2 regions of the Pseudochelatococcus lubricantis genome follow, and region 2 is predicted to be linked to the other one. Evidence: riboswitches for the same ligand, from Rfam matches in the RefSeq annotation. Region 2 holds a riboswitch; the other holds the start of a gene.
The links. A riboswitch is a leader RNA that binds a small molecule or an ion and turns the genes downstream of it on or off. The one in region 2 is predicted to bind thiamine pyrophosphate.

Region 1 (3,666 bases), on a different contig from region 2:
GCATCGCCATGGCCATGCGCACGGGATCGTTGGCCTTGGACACCGCCGTGTTCAGCAGCACCGCCGAGCAGCCGAGTTCCATGGCGAGCGCGGCGTCGGAGGCCGTGCCGATGCCGGCGTCCAGCACCACCGGCACGGCGCTCCGCGCGCAGATCATCTCGATCATGTGCGGGTTGGAGATGCCGAGGCCCGATCCGATCGGCGAGCCGAGCGGCATCACGGCGGCCGCGCCCGCGTCCGCCAGCTTCCTGCAGGCGATGGGGTCGTCCGTGCAATAGGGCAGCACCACGAAGCCCTTGTCGACGAGTTCGGCGGTGGCGCGCAGCAGTTCCTCGACGTCCGGATACAGCAGTTCGCGGTCGCCGATTACCTCCACCTTCACCCAGTTGGTGCCAAGCGCCTCGCGCGCGAGTTCCGCCGTCAGCACGGCATCGCGCGCAGTCTGGCAACCCGCCGTGTTGGGCAGGAAATGCACCGCGCCGGCGAGCACGTCGACGAGGCTCTCGGCCGCACCTGTCAGGTCGATGCGGCGGATGGAGGCCGTGGTCATCTCGGTGCCGCTTGCCTTCACCGCGTCCAGCATCGCCTTCTGGTTGGGATAGCCCGCCGTGCCGAGGAACAGGCGCGATGTGAACGTGCGCCCGGCGATAACCAGCGGGTCGTCGTGAATGTCCGTTGCCATGATATCAGCCGCCCTGCCTTGCCTGCACGATCTCGATGCGGTCGTCGGCGTGCAGCGCCGTCAGCATCCACCTGTCGCGCGGCAGCACCGCGCCGTTCAGCGCCACCGCCACGCCGCGCGTGTCGAGGCCGATGTCGTGCCGGGCGAGAAGCGCCGCCAGCGTCGCGTCGCCGACCTGCTCGCTTCTGCCGTTTACACGCACCTGAATTTCACTCATTTTCCCGATCCCGGTTCGATCTTTTCAGCTTATGCCGCATGGGCATGAAAACGTTCCAGCGCGAAGGGCGCCGCCAGCGGATCGTGCTCGCCGTCCAGAATGAAGCGCGAGACGATGTCGGCCGTCACCGGCGTGAGCAGGATGCCGTTGCGGTGATGGCCCGTGGCGTAGACGAGGCCCGCGACCGGCCCTGGCCCCAGGATGGGCGCGTCGTCGCGGCTGCCGGGCCGGAAGCCCGCCCACGTCTCGATCAGCGGCAGTTCCTCGATGCCGGGCAGCGCGCGCCAGGCGTTCTGCAGCAGCGAGAGGATGCCGCCCGCCGTCAGCCTGTCGTCGAAGCCACGCTCCTCCGCCGTCGCGCCGACGATGAGCCGCCCGTCGATACGGGGCACGAGGTAGACGCCGGATGCCCAGACCACGTGGCGAATCAGCGGGTTACCTGCATCCATGCCAACCGCCAGCATCTGCCCCTTGATGGGCCGCACGGGCGGGCGAATGTCCGGCGTGAGTCCGCCGATACTGCGCGACCATGCGCCCGCCGCGAGCACGACGGTGGATGCCGCGTGGCGCTCGCCGCCGACTTCGACACCCGCCGCGCGGCCGTTTTCGATGACGATGCGCTCCACCGCCGCATCCTCGCGCAGGTCCACGCCGGCGCCGATTGCCGCGGCACGCAGGGCAGCGGCGAGTTTGCGGTTGTCGACCTGATGGTCCTCCGGGCTCCAGACCGCGCCGCTGGTGCTCGCCAGCAGCGGCTCTCGCGCGCGCACCTCGCCAGCCGGCAGCCATTCAACGGGCAGGCCGGCCTTTTCCTGCAGCGCGAAGTGGTGGCGAAGCCGCGCTTGCTCGTCGGCATTGAGCGCCACATGCAGCGTGCCCTCGCCGCGAAGACCGACCGACAGGCCGGTCGCGGTTTCGAGTTCGGCGGCGAAGCCCGGCCACAGGCGCTGGCTCTCGCGGTTGAGGGGCAGAAGCCAATCCTCGCCCGGCTCAAGCTCGGTGCAGGCGGCGAGCATGCCCGCCGCCGCATGGCTCGCGCCGCTGCCGGCCTTGCCCTTGTCGAAAACGGTGACGTGCGCCCCACGGCCGGCCAGTCGCCACGCGACCGACAGCCCGATGACACCGGCACCGACAATAATAATGGAGTCAGACGACTGCGTAACCAACGGCGCCTCCCTACGCTGGAATGACCCAGACAGGTTCGATGGGTATTATCTCAGCCGCGCCCGATGCGCGGCACCCCAGTGCCTATGGTTGGAACATCGTATCTTTTGCCGACTTTGGCAAGTGGAATCGCGCAAGAAGCAGGGTGCGGCGAGGAGCCTCAGGTCGCCGCGCCGTCCTCAAGCGCATCCTCGTCGTCGCGCAGCGCGTCATCGTCGCTGGGCGACGGCACCGAGAAGCTGCGCGGCAGGCGCCCGTCGAGGAAGCCCGCGCCCCTGAGGTCCTCAAGGCCGGGCAGTTCGTCGATGGAGGCAAGGCCGAAGTGGGAGAGAAATTCCGGCGTGGTGCCGTAGGTCACGGGGCGCCCGGGCGTGCGGCGGCGGCCGCGCAGCCTGATCCAGCCCGTTTCCATCAAGGTGTCGAGCGTGCCGCGCGAGGTGGCGACGCCACGGATTTCCTCGATCTCCGCCCGTGTCACAGGCTGGTGATAGGCAATGATCGCCAGCACCTCAAGCGCCGCGCGGGAAAGCCGGCGTGGCTCTTCCACCTCCCGCACCAGCGAAGGCGCTAGATCGGGCGCAGTGCGGAACGCCCACTTGCCCGCCACCCGCGCGAGAGTGACGCCGCGCCCTGCGTAGTCGGCTTCAAGCCGCGCGAGGATGCGCGCGAGATCGGCATCGCCGGGGATGCGCGCGGCAAGCTCCTCCTCCGCCACGGGTTCGCGCGAGGCGAACAGGATCGCCTCGACCACGCGCAGCGCGCGCGCTTCGGCAGCGCTGTTGCCGTGGTCCGTCATGCCACCTCCCGCACCGTGTCCGGGTCCCCGCTGTGTGGCGCGCCGGCACGCCGGCGCAGCATGAGGGGGGCAAACGGCGCGTCCTGCCGGATGTCGACGTGGCCCTCGCGCACCATCTCCAGCATCGCCGAGAGGGCGGACGCGCGCACCGTGGCGCGCATGGCGGGCGTCGCCATGTAGCTTTCGAGCCATGGGTCGAGCATCGTCCATTCGATCGCCCCGCCGACGAGGCGCTGCAAGGCCTCGCGCGCCTCCGCCAGCGACCACACCGTCCGCTTCTGCAAGGTGACGCGGGCGTTGACCATCCGCTGCCGGTTGTCCGTATAGGCCCGCAGCAGTTCGAACAGGGAAACGTTCCACTTCGCGCGCGGGACGATCGCCATTTCCTCCGGCGCGCCGCGCGCCAGCACATCGCGCCCGAGGCGCGGCCGTCCGGCGAGCTGTTGCGCAGCGCGGCGGATCGCCTCCAGCCGCCGCAGACGCAGCGCCAGCACGGTGGCCAGATCCTCCGCCACCGGCTCCTCCGCCGGCGCGGGCGCGGGCAGAAGCAGGCGGGATTTCAGGAAGGCGAGCCACGCCGCCATCACCAGATAGTCGGCGGCGAGTTCAAGGCGCAACTGGCGGGCGGCCTCGATGAAGGCGAGATACTGCTCCACCAGCGCCAGAATGGATATCTGCGTGAGGTCGACCTTCTGGCGGCGCGCGAGTTCGAGCAGCAGGTCGAGCGGCCCCTCGAAGCCGTCGACATCGACGATCAGCGCGGGCTCCGCCTCGCGCTGCTGCGGCGCGTCGAAATCGTCCGACATG
Region 2 (3,666 bases):
GAACCGCCACCGATCCGGCGGAGGGTTTCAGCAGGCCGGCCATGATGCGCATCAGCGTCGTCTTGCCCGCGCCGTCGGGGCCCGCAAGCCCGGTGATGATGCCGGAACGGATGGCGATATCAACCTCCGCAAGGGCGAATTCGCCTTTGCCCTGTTCCGGGTAGCGATGGCCCAGACCCCGGAGCAGGACGGCCGGCTCGCTCATGGTTTCGGCTGCGCCTCGTCCGCGAGGCGCACCGTCACCGGCATGCCCTGCCGCAGCCGGTCGTCGGCGTTGTCGACGACGATGCGCAGCCGGTAGACCAGCGCGGTGCGCAGATCCTGCGTCTCCACCTGCTTCGGCGTGAACTCCGCCCGCGGCGAGACGAAGCCGACCGTGCCGGCGTAGGGCTCGCCGGGACGGGCATCCGTATAGACGAGCACCTTCGTACCCGGCGCAACGCGGCCGAGATCGGGCTCCCGTGCGTAGGCACGCACGCGCACCGGGCGATCCAGCGAGAGCGTGACGACCGTCGTGCCGGCGGCAACCATGGTACCGGGCTCGACGGCGCGCGTCAGGACGGTTCCAGCGCTCGGCGACGCCAGTGTCGCGTCGTGCAGCTGCAGGTCCGCCGCATCGCGCTGCGCCTGCGCCGCCTGCCGCTGCGCCGCCGCCTGCGCCAGTTCCTCCGGGCGGGCGCCGTTGCGTGCGGCGAGGTAGGCCTGCTGCGCGGCTTCAAGCCCGGCATTGGCCTGATCGCGCGCCGCGCGCGCGTTGTCGAGCGCCTGCCGGGAGCTTATGTTCGTCGTCTGCAATGTCCGCTGGCGCTCGAACGTCGTCTGCGCGTTGGCCGCAGCGGCGCGAAGGCCTTCCGCCTGCGCCCCGAGCCTCGCGATGTCCTCGGCGCGCGTACCCGCCTTCAGAAGCGCCTCGTTCGCCTGCGCGGCGGCGAGCGCACCATCCGCCTGCGCCAGCGCCTGCCGGAGCGGCTCGGGGTCAATCCGCGCGACGACCTGCCCGGCGACGACACGGTCGCCCTCGTCCACCTCCACACGGTCGACGCGCCCGGCGACCCGGAACGACAGGTTGACCTCGCGGATGTCGACGTTGCCGCCGAGCGTCAGCACCTGCCCCCGGGGTTGCCGGCTATCCCAGTAATACGCCCCGCCGCCGGCCAGAGCGGCGGCGATAAGCAGGATGATGAGGGTTCCGTGCTTCATGTCGAAGGATTCCCGATACCTGTGAACACGATAATGACCTGCCAGTCATTTTTCAATGATAAAATGACTGGCAGGTCATTTTGTTTCATGCCACTATCCGCCTGTGACGGAACAGCTCATGACAGACCAGCAACGCCCCGACGCTCCGGAAACATCCGCACCGGCGGAACCCGAAGCGGTGAAACCCGCATCCGACCGTATGCGCCTTAAAAAGCAGGTGAAGCGCGCCGCCATCCTGCGGGCGGCCGTGGACGAGTTCACCGAGAGAGGTTTCGCGAACGCGCGGCTTTCTTCGGTGGCCGAGCGGGCCGGCGTCGCCAAGGGCACGCTCTACCTGTATTTCAGGAGCAAGGAAGACCTCTTCGCAGGCGTCGTGCACGAGACGCTGCTGCCGCCGGAAGGAGACCGGGACGGAAAGAGCGGAACAGACGCCTCCCCAGTCGAAGCCTTCCGTGCCTTCATGCTCGGGGCCGTGGCGGATTTGCAGAATTCCGGCAGGGCGGGCGTCGCGCTCGTCGCCCTGACAGAAGGACATCACTTCCCGCAACTTGTGGATATCTACATCCAGGCGGTTCTGGAGCCGATCCTGCAGCGCATCTCGAAGCTGATGGAGGACGGAAGCACACCCCGGCTGGACGCTATCCGCCGCTTTCCCCAGCTCCTCGTTGCCCCCGTTGTCACCGGTCTGCTGTGGAACAGGTTCATGACCAAGCACCCGCCGGTCGATCTCGTCGAGATCGTCGACGCGCAGCTGTCGCTGGTCCTCGGAGACGCGGAACGGCGCGAGGACGAGCCGGACGAAGCCACCGGAACGGAACGTTAACCGACAGCGCAAATATCGCTGCCCGCGCCCCGGCTTTGTGTTATGAAGGCCGCTACCGAGGGGTGCCCCGACAAGGGGCTGAGATACTGCTGGCCCGGAATCCGTCGATAACGCGCAGCGCAGTGACCCTTTGAACCTGATCCGGGTCATGCCGGCGAAGGGACGGGTCTGTTAGCCTCACTCCTTCGCCGGCCTCCCATGCGAGGCCGCCATGAATACAGCAGAAAACACGGAAAACCCCGCCCCTTCTCCGGACGGCCGGGCACGCGGTCCCGTCGCGGCGGTCATCGCCGTCGTGTTTCACGAGGGTCGGGTGCTGCTTGTGCGGCGGGCGAATCCTCCCGACGCCGGCCTGTGGGGATTCCCGGGCGGGAAAATCGAAGCAGGCGAAGCGATCGCGGACGCAGCCGTACGCGAGCTGCTGGAAGAAACCGGCGTCCGTGGAGAGGCGCGGCGCGTGCTGACCGCCCTCGACGCCTTCGACCGCGCGGCCGATGGCCGGCTTCGCCGTCACTTCATCCTGATCGCCGTCCTTTGCCGCTGGATAGCGGGTGAGCCCGTCGCGGCGGATGACGCGCTGGAAGCGCGGTGGTTCACTCCCGATGAACTCGACGACGCCAGCCTGCCGCTGAGCCGCGACGTGGCCGACGTCGCGCGGCGAGCCGCGGGCATTGCCGAAGACAGTTTGCCATGATCGCCAGAAAAGGAACAACACGATGAGCGACGACACCTTCACCGAAATCCTGCGCCGCGCCAACGAAGCCACATGGTCGCAGGCCGTGCAGCACCGCTTCGTCCGGGAGCTGTTCGACGGCGCCGTTCCCGATGGCGTGATGGCGCGCTATCTGATCCAGGATCACCGTTTTCTCGACAGCTTCCTGACGCTTCTGGGCGCAGCGATCGCCACCGCGGACAGCTTCGAGGCGCGGTTGCGCTTCGGCCGCTTCGCCGGCATGGTCTCCGGCGAGGAGAACACCTATTTTCTGCGCGCCTTCGAGGCGTTGGGCGTGAGCGAGGCGCGCCGCGCGGAAGAGCCGGACACGGCGCCAACTGCCGGCTTCAAGGCCCTGATGCGGGAGGCGGCAGGCACGCGCGACTATGCTGCGGTGCTCGCCGTGCTCGTTGTGGCGGAATGGCTCTATCTCGACTGGGCCTCCCGCGCGCCGCAGCCGCTGCCGGACAACTTCGTCCACGCCGAATGGGTGACCCTGCACGACAATCCGTTCTTCCGCGATTTCGTGGCTTTCCTGCGCGGGGAACTCGACCGCGTTGGACCGCAGGCGAGCGACACGGCGCACGATTTCTTCCGCCGCGCGGTCGCGCTCGAACTGGCGTTCTTCGACGCCGCCCATGACGTTTGAGGAGCACACTGACATGACTGTTTTCGAGCGCCTGAAGGAAGCCGCCCGCGAAGACTGGACACGCTATGTCGACCACGCCTTCATCCGCAGGATGGAAGCGGGAACCCTGCCGGAGGCGGTGTTCCGCGCCTATCTCGTGCAGGATTACCTGTTCCTGATCCAGTTCGCGCGCGCCTATGCGCTGGCGGTCTACAAGAGCCGGTCGCTGGAGGACATGCGCACGGCGCAGACCACGCTCAACGTGATCATGGACGAGATGAAGCTGCACGTGCGCCTGTGCGA

Region 1: it holds a riboswitch for thiamine pyrophosphate, as region 2 does, so the genes downstream of both, thiO (glycine oxidase ThiO) here and ACFFJ7_RS15810 (NUDIX hydrolase) in region 2, are expected to answer to the same signal.

The regions. Positions count from the first base shown of each region.
Region 1 covers NZ_JBHLXC010000002.1:1,096,056-1,099,721, reverse strand. Annotated here, with positions in the region: gene ACFFJ7_RS07770 (thiazole synthase) at 1-682, opposite strand, end outside; gene thiS (sulfur carrier protein ThiS) at 687-899, opposite strand; gene thiO (glycine oxidase ThiO) at 929-2,065, opposite strand; TPP riboswitch at 2,055-2,153, opposite strand; gene scpB (SMC-Scp complex subunit ScpB) at 2,224-2,859, opposite strand; gene ACFFJ7_RS07750 (segregation and condensation protein A) at 2,856-3,665, opposite strand.
Region 2 covers NZ_JBHLXC010000012.1:47,939-51,604, forward strand. Annotated here, with positions in the region: gene ACFFJ7_RS15795 (ATP-binding cassette domain-containing protein) at 1-205, opposite strand, end outside; gene hlyD (secretion protein HlyD) at 202-1,200, opposite strand; gene ACFFJ7_RS15805 (TetR/AcrR family transcriptional regulator) at 1,319-2,023, shown strand; TPP riboswitch at 2,072-2,203, shown strand; gene ACFFJ7_RS15810 (NUDIX hydrolase) at 2,235-2,717, shown strand; gene ACFFJ7_RS15815 (TenA family protein) at 2,740-3,384, shown strand; gene tenA (thiaminase II) at 3,398-3,666, shown strand, end outside.